4 regions of the Streptosporangium sp. NPDC049248 genome follow, and region 4 is predicted to be linked to each of the others. Evidence: riboswitches for the same ligand, from Rfam matches in the RefSeq annotation. Region 4 holds a riboswitch; each other region holds the start of a gene.

Region 1 (3,611 bases), on a different contig from region 4:
AACCTGCTGGAGGCCGAGACCAACCGCGAACTGGTCGCCTCCGCGCACCGCCTGGTGGTGCTCGCCGACCACACCAAGTGGGGCACGGTCGGCATCAGCACGATCGCCGAGCTGGCCCAGGCCCACGTCGTGGTCACCGACTCCGGCCTGACGGGGGAGGCCCGCGAGGAGCTCGCCGCCTCGGTGGGAGAGCTGATCATCACAGAACCGCAGCAGGAGAGCGAGAGCGTCGGCCGATGAAGCGTACGATCACCCACCTGGCCGACGGCCGGGAGCTGTTCTACTTCGACCACCGCGACGACGCCGACCGCGGGGCGGTCGACAGGCGCGACCTGCCGCCCCGCCCCACCGCCTCCGAGCTGCGCTACGACCCGCTGACCGAGGAGTGGATCGCGGTGGCCGGACACCGCCAGGGCCGCACCTTCCTGCCTCCGGCCAGCGAGTGCCCGCTCTGCCCCTCCACCTCCGGCAACCTCACCGAGATCCCCTCCGCCGCCTACGACGTGGCGGTCTTCGAGAACAGGTTCCCCTCGTTCTCCACCCGTCTGGGGGACTATCAGCAGGTCGGCGGGTTGAGTGAGGTCCGCCCCGGGATCGGCCGCTGTGAGGTGGTCTGCTTCACCGCCGAGCACGACTCCTCGTTCGCGATGCTCCCCCCCGAGCAGGTGGAGCTGGTCATGGAGGCCTGGATCGACCGTACGGCGGAGTTGTCGGCGATGCCGGGCGTGGAGCAGGTGTTCTGTTTCGAGAACCGGGGAGCCGAGATCGGCATCACCCTGCTCCACCCGCACGGCCAGATCTACGCGTACCCCTACGTGACCCCGCGCACCAGGCTGACCCTCGGGGCGGCCGGGCGCCACCGGGAGCGGACCGGCGGCAACCTGTTCGCCGACGTGCTCGCCGCGGAGCGGGAGGCCGGGACCCGGGTGGTGGCCTCGAACGAGCACTGGACGGCGTTCGTCCCGGCCGCGGCCCGCTGGCCGGTGGAGGTTCACCTCTACCCCCACCGGCAGGTCCCCGATCTGGTCGGGCTGGAGCCCGCGGAGCGCGCGGCGTTCGGACCGCTCTACACCGACGTGCTCCGCCGCCTCGACGGACTGTTCGGCGTGCCGATGCCCTACATCGCGGCCTGGCACCAGGCGCCGGTCAACACCGGTCGCGACCTGTCGTACGCGCACATGGAGCTGTTCAGCATCCGCCGCGCGCCGAACAAGCTGAAATATCTCGCCGGCTCCGAGTCGGCCATGGGCGCCTTCGTGAACGACGTGCTACCCGAGGAGGCAGCACACCTTCTGCGCTCTGTTGTCACGAACTGATCACCAATTGGTCTCGTCTTGAAGTCGCGTGACCCTGTGTTTACCACTACTATCCTTCCCACATCGGCTGCAACAGCCGATATGCCTAATCCCAGGCGCATCGCCCGGGAGCCGGGGAACCACCGCACCTGGGGTGAAACCACTTCGGTGGAAGGGCGTTCTCCAGCCCGAACCCGTCAGCTAACCCGGTAGGCGGAAGGAGAGGAGAGTTCGTGGCGGCCCCGTCCCCCACGTTCCGTCGGCATGCGGCTCTGGCCCTTTGTTTGAGCCTGATCGCCACGTTCACCCTCGGCGCCCCCACCGCGGGAAGCGCGGAGCCCAAGCCGACCGAGGCCAAGCTCCGCGCCGAGCTGGCCAAACTCGGCAAGAAGGTCGACTCGCTGATCGAAGCCTACGCGGCCAAGCGCGAGTCCCTCAAGAAGGCGCAGAAGGCCGAGGCCGTCGCCAAGCAGAACCTGGCCAGGGCCGAGGACCTCTACGCCAGGGCGGAAAAACAGGTCGACTCCATAGTCCAGCTCCGTTACCAGAGCAGCACCGGCGGCCTGCCCGCGCTGCTGTTCGCCGACGACATGGGGGGAGCCGCGGTGATGGAGCAGCTCACCGCCCAGCAGAGCGCCCACCTGCAGGGTTTCGCCGAGAGCCTCGAACGCAGGAAGAGGGCGACCGAGACGGCCGCCAAGCTCACCGACGACATCGGTAAGGAGGCCAGAGAGATGCAGACCCAACGCGACGAGGTCGAAGACGTGATCAAGGACATCAAGAACAAGCTCGACCAGCTCGCCCCCGTCGGCTCCGGCCGCCGCGCCGATGGCAGCTGGGCCCCGCAACTCCCCACCGGCGCCGACAACATCACCGATCGGACCCGGATCATGCGTGAGGCCGTCAAGAGACGCTTCGACCTCCCGTACTCGGTCGGTTGCTACCGGTCCGCGAACGACGGCGGCGAGCACCCCCTCGGCCGCGCCTGCGACTTCATGATGAGCACCGGCGGCACGATGCCCTCGGCCGCCAATCTCCGGCTCGGCGACGAGATCGCCGCCTGGGCCATCAAGAACAAGGCCAAGCTCGGGGTGAAGTACGTGATCTGGCGCCAGCGCATCAACCACGGCTCCGGCTGGAGAACCATGTCCAACCGCGGCGGCATCACCGCCAACCACTACGACCACCCGCACATCTCGATGTACTAGCGCCGTCCCCGCGGGGACCGCTGAGGCGTTGCGGCCACAGGTACGTCAGCGGGTCGGTGTCCGGGGGCGATTCCACCAGAGGGAGAGGGACAGGGCCGCGGTGATGAGGGCGGCGCCGCCGGCGGCGAAGGCGGGGGCCGTGTCGACCTGTTGCCGGATGACGGTGAAGCTGCCGGGGAGGGCGTCGAGGGCGCTCTGGAGCTGGTCGGCGTTCTCAGCGCGGTGGTAGGAGCCGCCGGTGCTCTGGGCTATCCGCTTGAGTGCGGGCTCGTCGATGACACGGGGGTTGCGGCCCCTGTCGAATCCGCCGCGACCGCCGAAGCCGCCGCCCCAGCCGCCGAATCCGCGGCCGTCGAACTGTGAGTTGTCACAGACCATCGGGGCCGGGTTCGTGGTGCCGAAGCCGATGGTGAAGACACGGACGCGGCGCAGAGCCGCCTCCTGGGCGGCGAGCTGCGGGTCGACGCCCTGGGTGTTGGCGCCGTCGGTGAGCACGACGATCGCGGCACCGGCGTAGCCTGACCCGCCGCCGGGGTTCGCCCCGGTGGAGGCGACCGACGGGTCGACCTCCGCGATCGCGTCGATCGAGGTGAGCACGGCCTGCCCGATCGCGGTGCCCCGGGACACGGTGAGGCCGTCCAGCGCCTCGATCAGCGAGTCGGTGTCGTCGGTGGGCGGGACGAGCAGACCCGCGGTGCCCGCGAAGGTGACCAGGCCGATGCGCGGCCCGCCCCGCTGCGACTCGATGAACTCGGCGGCGGCTTTCCTCGCGGCGGTGATGCGGTTGGGGTCGACGTCCGTGGAGCACATGGAGCCGGAGGTGTCGAAGGCGAGCAGGATCGTCGCCGACGTCTGTGGCACCGGGACCGACGCCTGTGGTCGCGCGGCCCCGACCGCGAGCAGCGCGAGTCCGGCTACGAACAGTGCCGCGGGGATCTTCCGCGTCCAGCGCGTACGGCCGGGCAGGGCGCTGCGTACAAGCGCGATCGAGGTGACGCGCACAGCGGCCCGCCGGCGGCGGCGCCGCGCCCACTCGCGGATCGCGAAGATCAGCGGGATGACCAGGATGGACAGCAGTGCCCACGGCCACGAGAACGACATTCAGATC
Region 2 (3,611 bases), on a different contig from region 4:
CAGGTTCTGCGCCGGTCCTGACAGCACCGCGGCCAGGCTGAGCAACCCCATGACCAAACCCACCGCCCTCGGGTCACCGATGGAGGAGATCCCCGCGCGACGCCGCACGACCCCCGCCGAGGTCACCACGTAGAGCAGGCACGCCCCGAACGCCGCGCCCAGGGCTCCGACGAGCGTACCGGAGAGCACGTCGCCCGCCTTGGCGTGACCGAGCTCGTGCGCGACCACCAGCTCGACCTCGTCGGCGGGCGCCCGGAGCAGCGTGTCGTAGACGACGATCCTGCGGGTCGCGCCGAATCCGGAGACGTAGGCGTTGAGCGCGGTGGTCCGCCGGGAGGCGTCGGCGACGAGCACGTCCTCCACCGGCACGCCGTCCCTGGCGGCCATGGCGAGCAGGTCGTCGCGGAGTCGTCCGGCCTCCATCGGCCTGAAGTCGTTGAAGATCGGCTCGATGAGCACCGGGTAGGCGAAGGAGGCCGCCACCGTCAGTGCGAACGCGCCGGCCGCCGCCGGGATCCACCAGCGCCGGTAGCGCCGCGCCAGCGCGACCACCGCCAGAACCATGATCGCGGTCAGCGCGGTGCCGACGCCCAGGCTCTTGATCCGGTCGACGGTCCAGGTCGGCCAGGTCTGGGTGGACAACCCGAAGTCGCGCAGGTAGGTCTCCGACCACATCCCCAGCGGCCAGCGCAGCATCGCGACGGCCACCGAAAACACCAGCACGCCGAGCAGCACCCGCAGCCACCACGGCCCCCGCAGCCGGCCGACGAGCCGGGCGCCCAGCGGGGTGCCCACCAGCACCCCCGCCACCACCAGCGTCAGGCCGAGGGAGAGGTAACCCGGTACGCTGACCAGTCTGTCGAACGCCTCGGACCTGGCGATCTGCTCGGCCGTGAAGTCGCGGCCCGGATCGGGGACGACCGCCGGGGTTCCCGCGGGCAGCGCCCGCCAGGGCGTGGCGACCGCCACGACCGCCAGGGTGACCACCCCCAGCGCGGCCAGCGCCCACCCCGCCGACCGCACACCCGAGGGCGCGTCCGTCGTGCTCAGCGTCATCAAACACCTCCAGCGTGGAGCCCGAACCCTGGGCCCCGTCCTTTGGATCCTCCGCCTGCCGCGGTCGGCCGGACGGCGCCTCGCCGTGTCGTCACCGGTCACCGCGGCACGCCGCGGCTCCCTCCCGCGCCCTGCGAGGCACCCGCCGACCGCTCCTCGCCACGGCGAGATCCGCCAGGTGGGGCCTGGACCGGGAAGGACACAAGGATGTCAGGCGAGTTCCTCTCCGAGATAGTCACGCCACGCCACGGTGAGTTGGGCGGGCGACAGGCCGAGCGTGTCGGTGACATCGCCACCGTAGAGCCTCACCAGGGCCTTCTCACCGAAGCGCTCCGCGATGAACCGGCAGGCGAGCCAGGCCTCCTCGTACGCCTGTGCGAGCCGCGGAGCGCCGGGGGCGAAGTCGGCGGGGCCCGGGAGACGGGCGGGCAGGACTCCGGCGCGCACCTCGGCGGCCAGCTCGGCGGCGGCCGTCCGTACCGGGATTCCGGCATCGCGGTAGCCGACGTAGTCGGCGAAGCCCTCCGACAGCCACATCGGCACCCGGCCGCCGCGGGTCGCGCCGGTGGCCACGTGCACCAGCTCGTGCGTGATCACCACGTCCCTGCCGGTCATGGTGAGCCTCGCGTAGCCCGAAGGCAGGACGATCACCCGGTCCGCGGTCGCCATCGCGGCCAGGCCCCGGGTGCTCTCCGCTCCGGCGAGTGCCGCGGCCTCGGCATCGGTGGCGGGGAACAGGATCACCGCTCGGACCGGCCCCCAGATCGCCGCGACCGCGCGACGGGCCCGGTCGGCCCTGGCGGCCAGGTCCCGCAGGACGGCGGGCGCGAGGTCGTGGCCGATCACGAGGGAGTACTCACCCCGGACGACGACGGCGGCGCCGGGCCACAGGTCTCGAAGGCCGACGGGGAGTTCTCCGGCGCGCTGGAGAGGATCGTGAGGAAGCGGGCCGGCTCCGGCCAGGAGAGGTCCCGTCCCGGCCGACGGGCCCACGCTCATCAGCGCCAGCATCCCGGCGAGCACGGTGCGGCGCCCCTTCGGGACGGACATAACGAGTCGATGTTATCGGAATGCCGGCCGGTGCTCCGGCCTCCGGGCCAGGGGCCGTCGATCGACCGGCATCGCGACGCTCCTTGCCGGAGGCGCGGATCCGCCCGGGCGGCACGCTCGCGGCCCCTACCGGAAACGGAGCGGCCCCGCCCCTCCACATGTGAGGAACGGGGCCGGCGCCCCTTGCCCGGGTCAGGCTCCGGGCCGGACCGCTCCGGCGAAGGAGGACCTGTAGTACCCCTCCAGCTTCACGATCCGGACCGTCTTGCCGCTGCTCGGCGAGTGGACCATCCTGCCCTTGCCGACATACATGCCGACGTGGCCCTTTCCACTGAAGAACATCAGGTCACCGGGGCGCAGGTGGCTCCACGAGACCTTCTTCCTGATCGCCCGGTACTGGCTGTGCGTGATCCGGGGGATGGACACGCCCGCCTTGCGCCAGGCGTATTTGACGAGCCCCGAGCAGTCGAACGCGCCGGGACCGGAGGCACCCCACCGGTACGGATCGCCGATCTGCTTCTTGGCCGTCGAAACGGCCTTGCGGGCCCGAACCTTCTGCAGGGCCGCCCTGCTCATCTTGGTCTTGACCTTGGTACCGGCCTTGGCCTTGTGCGCAGCCCGATCGGTCTGCTCGGAGACTCCGGCCGCGGTGTTGACCAGGATCTCAGGGGTGCTGTCCGTCGTCGCTCCGGCCGCCGTCGACCCCAGGGTGACCGCTCCGGCTGAGGCGGTCAAGGTGAGGGCGACACCGCCGAGGGAAAGGCGGAAAAGGCGCGATAGACGGGTGTTACACGGGGTGGTAGACAGGATTTCTCCTTGGTGCTTCCACTGATGCCTACCGGGTTAGCTGACGGGTTCGGGCTGGGAAGATGCCCTACGGCGCAAATGCGCTGATTCACCCCTGGCCACGTTGTCTCGGGCCTTTTGGGTCCCCGGTTCCATGCCTCCTGGCTGCGTGGATTCGGCGGGCCGCCGCGATGAGGTCCGCCCCCGGCGGGGGAGCGGCGGCCGGTTGGATTTCTATAGGGACACCGGCCCGAAGACCGACATTCACCGCGACGGCATGGCTTGCACGTCGCGAGGCCAGAAGTTACCCCGATCTCCAACTTTCGGCAAAGCATTCGCCAAACAAGAAGATCGACAAGCGTTCGTGATCTTCCCGTTACCCCTGCTTAATGGCCATTTATGCTATTGAGATATGACCCTCGTCACACCTCTGGAATCACACCCGACAAATCACGATTTCTGTAATGTTCATCACATTTACCATCATTCACGGTTGAAGCCGTGAGGGGCCCTCCCCCGCCGCCGAGCACGCGTCAGCGCCGGACGCACGTGTAGGCGCCGTAGATCGATTCCCTGAAGTCCGCCTGGACGATCTCGAACCCGGCTGCGTCGAGCATCGGTTCGAGAAGCCATCGGAAGGTGCTGTACTCGGTGCGCAGATGCTCGGCGTAGTCCTCGCGGGTGTAGCCCAGCGCGGGATCGTCGGCCGCGCCGTCGAG
Region 3 (3,611 bases), on a different contig from region 4:
TCCAGCCAGACCACCTGGTCACAGCCCTGCTCGACGGCCTGGCGCTGGGCCACGAAGGCCGCGGCGTAGTTGCCGCCGCACTTGGCGAAGCCGGTGCCACCGGGGGCCGCGCGGGTGTACTCGGTGGAGAGCCAGACGCTGACCGCCTGCCCGCCGCCGAAGTAGGCCGCCGCCGGAGAGGCGATCACCATGTACTTGTAGGTCCTGGAAGGGTAGTTGACCCCGAGCGCCGGCTGCGTGGCGATCATGAAGGGGCGCAGGTAGAGGCTGTGTCCGGGCGTGGTCGGCACCCACTCGCGGTCGGTCTGGACGAGCAGTTCCAGCGACTCGACGAACGTCTCCTCGGGCAGCTCGGGCATGGCCATCCGCAGTGCGGAGGTGTTGAAGCGGGCGGCGTTGGCCTCGGGGCGGAACGTCACGATCGCACCGTTCTGCTGGCGGTACGCCTTCATGCCCTCGAAGAGCTCCTGCGCGTAGTGGAAGACCGCGGTCGCGGGATCGAGGCTGAGCGGGCCGTACGGCATGAGCCGGGCGTCGTGCCAGCCCTCGCCCTCGGTGTAGTCGATCGAGATCATGTGGTCGGTGAAGACCTGGCCGAACCCCGGAGCCGCCATTACCTGCTCGCGCTCGGCCGCGGTGCGCGCGTGGTCGGAGAGCTGCACGTCGAAGCTGAGCTTCTGAGCGGTGGTCATGACGCGGATCCTTACCTTGGTGTCTGGCTTACCCTTGGGTCCATTGTGTGTTGGACCGGGTAACGGGAAACTACTGCATCCATGCCGAAAACCGGCAGTGCGTGGGAAACAAAAACGCGCCCGGCGGCTCGGAGGAGCCGCCAGGCGCGTCGGGGTCGAGGGGGCGGCTTCCTCAGCCGGCTACTCGCGCGGTGATGTCGTCACCGATCTCCTGGGTGGTCCGGCCGGCCCAGCCGGCCAGCCGCTCGAGCAGGTCGTCGGCGACGGCCTGCTCGACCCGGGCCGCCTCGTCGGCCAGGCCCAGGTGGTCCAGGAGCATGGCGACCGACAGGATCGTGGCGGTCGGGTCGGCCTTGCCCTGGCCCGCGATGTCCGGGGCGCTGCCGTGCACCGGTTCGAACATGCTCGGCGCGGTGCGGTCGGGGTTGACGTTGCCGCTGGCCGCCAGGCCGATGCCGCCGGCGATCGCCGCGCCGATGTCGGTGAGGATGTCACCGAAGAGGTTGTCGGTGACGATCACGTCGAAGCGCTCCGGCTGGCTGACGAAGAACATCGAGGCCGCGTCGACGTGGCAGTAGTCGGTCTGGACCTCGGGGTACTCCACGCTGATCCGGTCGAACGTGCGGGCCCAGAGGTCACCGGCGTAGGTGAGCACGTTGGTCTTGTGGACCAGCGTCAGCTTCTTGCGGGGGCGGGCCACCGCCTTCTCGAAGGCGTAGCGCACCACGCGCTCGACACCGTAGGCGGTGTTCAGCGACTCCTGGGTGGCGATCTCGTGCGGCGTGCCGCGGCGCATGACCCCTCCGGCACCGGCGTAGGGGCCCTCGGTGCCCTCCCGGACGACGATCATGTCGATGTCCTCGGGGCGGGCCTTGCCCAGCGGCGTCTCGACGCCGGGGAAGAGCTTGACCGGGCGGAGGTTCACATAGTGGTCGAGCTGGAAGCGGAGCTTGAGCAGCAGGTCGCGCTCCAGGATGCCCGGGGGCACGCTGGGGTCGCCGACCGCGCCGAGCAGGATCGCGTCGTATCCGCGTAGCTCGTCGAGCAGCGGGTCGGGCAGGGTCTCACCGGTCTCGTGGTAGCGCTTGGCCCCGAGGTCGTACGTGGTGGTCTCCACCTTGGTGCCGACCGCTTCGAGGACCTTCAGGCCCTCGGTGACGACCTCGACTCCGATCCCGTCCCCGGGGATGACCGCCAGGCGAATGTTACGCGAATCCATGCAGGCACCTTACCTGTCCGTCTCGGTGATCGAACACCGATCTCACCCTTCGGACGTGTCCGCACGTCCGCCCGTGTGATCACTTTGTCCTTTTTTGCTCCCTATTGACCGTTTCGTGAGGTTTCGTTATCGTCCTCCCCATTCACATTGATGCCTAATCCGTACGGACCATCCCCCTACCGGCCCGTACGGAGCCGGGGAACCACTTTTTTCGGGATCCACCGGGCCCCCGGGAACCTCGCTCCGCCCCGGAGCGCGTTCCCGGCTGCCATCACGGGATTCCTTGGGGCGAATCGGTGCGCTTTCGCGCCGTAGGGCGGCCTCCACGCCCGAGCCCGACAGCTCACCCGGCCGGCCTTATGGAAGGAATCATCCTGTCCGGCAAGATGTACTCTCGCGTCCTGTCCCTCCTCGTCTCAGGCGCCGCGGTGTTCGCGGCCTCGGCCATGGCGCCGACGGCGGCACTGGCCGCCTCCCCTCTCCCCTCCCCCGAGGCTCCCACGCTCGGCACCGTCAGGTTGAAGGCGGCACTGAAGAGCGCGGCCCCCAAGCCCGCCTGGCAGACGGCCGTCAAGTGGGCCATGTCCAAGCGCGGCACGCCCTACGTCTGGGGTGGCACCGGCAACGGCGGCTTCGACTGCTCGGGCCTGATGCTCCGCGCCTACGGCGCCGCCGGGATCAAGCTGCCCCGCGTCACCAACGACCAGTACGCCGCCTTCTCCAAGAAGATCGCCTGGAAGGACCTCAAGGCCGGTGACCTGGCCTTCTTCAGCGGTCTCGGCCATGTCGGCATGATCACCAGGCCCGGCTACATGGTCCACGCCCCGCGGAGCGGCGACGTGGTCAAGGAGGAGAAGCTCAGCGCCTGGCGCCGGTCCTCCTTCGTCGGCGCGGTGCGCCCCGATCCGCAGGGGGTCAGGTTGACCGAGCAGATCAAACTAGCGACCGACGGATGAGACACGCCGGCTGATCGGCCGAGGGAACCCCGTCGGCGCCGGGAACCGGTTCAGCGGATGGGAGAACCACCGTTGTCCCGGCGGTCCAGGGCGGTCTGGAGCGCCTCGGCGGCCTCGTCCTTGACCTCTTCGGCGTGGTTCCAGGGATACATGTCGTACATGGCGAATCTCGTCTCGGTCGGATGCGAGCAGGGCGATGGTCGAGACTCCGATCAGGGCTCCGACCAGGCCTGATGTCACGGGTCCGGATCACGGACCGGTGATCTGGGCGTGGCACCGGAGAGTCGCCGGCCCACCCCTGTCAGACCCCGTCGCGGCAGGTTGGGACCTGGCGCATTTCATCTCAGGCTACCTGGCGGCCGGAACGCCGTCTCGCCCGGCGTACACACTTCTCACATATCGAGACGAAAGGTGGCCGTCGCCCCGCGGTGCGGGGCGACGGCCACCTCGGTGAATCCTTTGCCTGCCGCTAGTCGGCCAGGTCGACCGAGCGGCCGCTGTCGGCGCCGATCTCCGCGCCGATCTGGTCGATCACGTCGGCCGGGATGGCGGTGTCGACGGTGAGTGCGATGAGGGCCTTGCCGCCCTTGACGTCCCGGGCCACCTGCATCGAGGCGATGTTGATCGAGTGGTCGCCGAGGATGCGGCCGACCACGCCGACGACGCCGGGGCGGTCGGTGTAGGTGAAGAACGACAGGTGGTCGGTCGGCTCGATCTCCATCTGGTAGCCGTTGACCTCGACGA
Region 4 (3,611 bases):
CCGTCCCGCCCTGCTGACCGTACGACTGCTGCTGTCCGTACCCCTGCTGACCGTAACCGGGCTGCTGCCCGTACCCCTGCTGCTGCCCATAACCCTGCTGCTGGCCATAGCCCTGCTGGCCATAACCGGGCTGGGCCACCCCCGGGCCGGTGTTCGGCTGCGACCCCTCCGACCGATATCCCATGATCGTCACGTCGGGGTCGAGTTCGCCAGGGGCTCGACCCGGGTTGTGCTGTCCGTAATCCGGCTGTCCCGAAGGTGTGCGACTGCGCTCGGGATCATCCTGCGGATACGGCGGCTGTCCGGTGCTCACCGCGTCACCTCACTTAGACTGCGCATGTGGCAAATGTCAGACGCACATGCTTGCTGCTGCACAAGGTATCGACATAGGAATCAACAGTCACCTTTCCCGTCAGTCATCTCTAAAGTCATCAGAGTCGGGCTCGCGTGTCAGGTGCAGCAGCATCCGAGTGTTTCCCAAGGTATTGGGCTTGACGTGCTCCAGATCGAGGAACTCCGCGACGCCCTCGTCGTAGGAGGCGAGAAGTTCGGCGTAAACCTCCGGGGCGACGGGCGTGCCCTGGATCTCCTGAAATCCGTGCCGGGCGAAGAAGTCGACCTCGAAGGTCAGGCAGAAGACCCTGCGCAGCCCCAGCTCGGCGGCCGTGCGGATGAGCGCCGAGACGATCCGATGGCCGATTCCCATCCCCCGGCGGGTCGGATCGACGGCAACGGTCCGTATTTCGGCAAGATCCTCCCAGAGGACATGGAGCGCCCCGCAACCGAGGATCATCCCCTCCGCGTCGGTCGCGACCCAGAACTCCTGGATGTCCTCGTACAGGGTGACGGTGGCCTTCTCCAGCAGGCGCGGGCCGGCTCCACCGTAGGTGTCGACGAGCCGCCTGATGGCGCGGACGTCCGGGGTGCGGGCGCGGCGGACCGTGACCGCCGGGGTGACGCCGGGAGCGGGTGACTCCCGCTCCTCTCCCTCGGATCCGGTTCGCCGCTCCCCTTCTTTCCCGGGGATCGCGAACGGCACGGGAGAATGCTCCGCAAGCTGCTCCATGACCGATCAGCGTACGTCCTCTCCGGCCTTCAATTACGGCTCATCCTTAACTCCGGCCCCGAAGGCATCACATGACCCTTGGTAGTTGGTTTACCACGCTGGGCGCACGACGCCTCCGATGTGTCGCAGCTCATCTTTGGCACGGTCCCGGACCAGGGAAGACCCGCGCCGGGCCCGCCGCAAGGAAGGCAAAGGCAGCGTAATGGCCATGTTGATCATATTGCCATGTGATCTTTCCGTGACATTTCAGTTGCGAAACCTCTACTGAGTTCGCAGTTCTGGTTGAGCAGGAACCACGAGTGCACTAATCTCCGTGCTCGATGTCAGAGACGTAAAAAGCCTGACCCGCCGAATCTCCCGACCAGGGGAACCGGGGACCCACCACGTCCTTCGGGGTGAATCCGAGTGCCACCGGCGCACCCGGTAGGGCTGCCTCCGGCCCGAACCCGTCAGCTAACCCGGTAGGCGGCCGAGGAGAGGAGCCCGTTGGTGAAGCGCATGCGCGACCGCGCAGGAGAGCACGCGGGCGGCGACGCCCGCTGTCGAGAACGCGCGCCGCGGAGGCGGAGTCGCCGCATGGCGGTCATCGGCCTGGCGTTCGCCATCATGACCCTCGGCACCCCCCTGGTCTCGGCCACGGCGGATCCCGAGCCCAGCCTCCAGCAACTGGCCAAGCAGGCCGAGAAGCTGCACGAGGAGATCGGCACGCTCGCCGAGCAGTACAACGGCGAACGGGTCAGGCTCAAGCAGGCCCAGCGAGCCGCGGAAAGCGCCAAGAAGACCCTCGCGACGAGCGAGTCGGAGCTCGCGACCCGGCGCACCAAGGCCACCCTCCTCGCACAGAGCAACTACATGTCCGGCGGCCTGAACTCCGGACTCGCCTTCACCCAGGCGACCGATCCCGACACCTTCCTCGACCAGGCCACCACCAACTACGCCCTCCAGCAGCAGCAGAGTGAGGAGGTCGCCCAGGTCGGCCGGGCGATCGAGGCCGCCGAGCGGGCACAGGCCAGCGCCAAGGCGAGGACCTCGGAGGTCAAGGCGCTCCTGGAGGAGATCGAGGGCAAGCGCAGCAAGATCGAGCGACTGGTCGCGCGGGTCGAGAGTGACCTGTTCAGCGAGGTGCGCACCAGGGCCGTCAGCAACAGGGGTGCCCGGGTGAAGGTCGACGTGCCCATCGTGGGCAGCGGCAAGGCGGCGGAGGCGGCCCGCTGGGCGCTCACCCAGCAACTCAAGCCGTACGTCTGGGGCGCCGAGGGCCCCAACTCCTTCGACTGCTCCGGGCTGGTCATGTGGGCCTACCAGAAGGTCGGCATCAGCCTGCCGCACTACACCGGCAACCAGTGGACCGCGGGCACCCACATCTCCAGAAACGATCTGCGCCCAGGCGACCTGGTCTTCTTCTACAGCGACCTGCACCACGTCGGGATCTACATCGGCGCGGGCCTGATGGTCCACGCGCCCCGGACGGGTGACGTCATCCACATCGCCACGATCGACAACCGGCCCTTCGCCGGCGGGGTGCGGATCGCCGACTGAGCGGCCGAGCCGACCGGCCCTCGGCAGGAGCGCGCCCGCTCCTGCCCGGCGAACCCTGCCCTGCCGAGGGCCGGTCGGACGGCGCTCCCCGGAGTCGCGCCCCCAGGACTCGTGCCCCGCGGGTGCGGCGGCCGACGACAACGCGGCGAGGCGTCACCCGACCGCAGTGGGCGAAAGCCCCAGGGGAAGGGCCTAGATCAGGCGGCGGCGGGCCGCCCAGGCCACGGCTTCGATCGCCGTGGCGACACCGATGCGGTCGCAGATGCCTCTGAGCCTGCGCCTGACGGTCCGGCCGCTGATATCGAGGCGGCGGCCCACCCTGTCGACGGTGACACCCTTGGCGAGTTCAGCCAGCAGCACGAGGTCGTTGTCACTGAGACCGATATCACTCATGCCCAGGGGGCTGTCGCCATGGCGAGAATCCACTTCTGGATATGCCATCAAGAGTCACTCCCCCCACTCTGGAAACCGGGCGTGAGACGCCGGAAATGAATACCGTCCGCCAGGAACGGTAAACGCCTTGTTCAAAGGTCGTCAAGTTCTACTCTTCATAGCGCGCGCCCACTATTGACATACTAGGTGCTACGTGAAGTACTCATGATATGTCAGCGCCTTTGGGGTTAAGTCACGACTGTGCCCCCGCACGAGCCCGCAGACGCCCCTCTGGCTGCGACAACAGAAGTCCTGGCAGAACAAGGTTTTGCCGGAACCGTCGTGGCGGCACGCGCCCGCGGGGCCGCATCCTCGGCGGAAGCGAGCCGCCCGCTTTTCCCCGGGAAAATCGATCTCATCGTGACGCTCTTCGACGGCCACGCCGGCCGGCGCCTTGACGGCACCTCGCGGAAAACTCTGAAATGGGAAGCCTGCGCGAGCACCTTTGCGGCATTCGCGAAGTATCAGGTGCCAACGACCGGCGTCAGGCGATATTGGACATGCTTAAAGGGAGTTTCTGCGCTATGCAGAAATCCGTCCGAAATTGCATGGGGAGAGTGAGCACGGCCCCACG

What was found. A riboswitch is a leader RNA that binds a small molecule or an ion and turns the genes downstream of it on or off. The one in region 4 is predicted to bind cyclic di-AMP.
Region 1: it holds a riboswitch for cyclic di-AMP, as region 4 does, so the genes downstream of both, AB0K21_RS33205 (hypothetical protein) here and AB0K21_RS32340 (NlpC/P60 family protein) in region 4, are expected to answer to the same signal.
Region 2: it holds a riboswitch for cyclic di-AMP, as region 4 does, so the genes downstream of both, AB0K21_RS31800 (C40 family peptidase) here and AB0K21_RS32340 (NlpC/P60 family protein) in region 4, are expected to answer to the same signal.
Region 3: it holds a riboswitch for cyclic di-AMP, as region 4 does, so the genes downstream of both, AB0K21_RS06685 (C40 family peptidase) here and AB0K21_RS32340 (NlpC/P60 family protein) in region 4, are expected to answer to the same signal.

What each region holds. Positions count from the first base shown of each region.
Region 1 is NZ_JBFAQY010000024.1:122,132-125,742, reverse strand. It holds gene AB0K21_RS33215 (DeoR/GlpR family DNA-binding transcription regulator) at 1-240, shown strand, start outside; gene galT (galactose-1-phosphate uridylyltransferase) at 237-1,316, shown strand; cyclic di-AMP (ydaO/yuaA leader) riboswitch at 1,389-1,525, shown strand; gene AB0K21_RS33205 (hypothetical protein) at 1,580-2,503, shown strand; gene AB0K21_RS33200 (VWA domain-containing protein) at 2,549-3,604, opposite strand; gene AB0K21_RS33195 (VWA domain-containing protein) at 3,605-3,611, opposite strand, start outside.
Region 2 is NZ_JBFAQY010000022.1:136,873-140,483, reverse strand. It holds gene AB0K21_RS31810 (M48 family metallopeptidase) at 1-1,056, opposite strand, end outside; gene AB0K21_RS31805 (hypothetical protein) at 1,267-2,106, opposite strand; gene AB0K21_RS31800 (C40 family peptidase) at 2,299-2,841, opposite strand; cyclic di-AMP (ydaO/yuaA leader) riboswitch at 2,924-3,083, opposite strand; gene AB0K21_RS31795 (class I SAM-dependent methyltransferase) at 3,426-3,611, opposite strand, start outside.
Region 3 is NZ_JBFAQY010000003.1:9,928-13,538, reverse strand. It holds gene AB0K21_RS06695 (branched-chain amino acid aminotransferase) at 1-692, opposite strand, end outside; gene AB0K21_RS06690 (3-isopropylmalate dehydrogenase) at 865-1,911, opposite strand; cyclic di-AMP (ydaO/yuaA leader) riboswitch at 2,053-2,283, shown strand; gene AB0K21_RS06685 (C40 family peptidase) at 2,298-2,867, shown strand; gene serA (phosphoglycerate dehydrogenase) at 3,337-3,611, opposite strand, start outside.
Region 4 is NZ_JBFAQY010000023.1:90,888-94,498, reverse strand. It holds partial or broken gene AB0K21_RS32350 (hypothetical protein) at 1-184, opposite strand, end outside; gene AB0K21_RS32345 (amino-acid N-acetyltransferase) at 413-1,066, opposite strand; cyclic di-AMP (ydaO/yuaA leader) riboswitch at 1,403-1,550, shown strand; gene AB0K21_RS32340 (NlpC/P60 family protein) at 1,643-2,605, shown strand; gene AB0K21_RS32335 (LuxR C-terminal-related transcriptional regulator) at 2,798-2,998, opposite strand.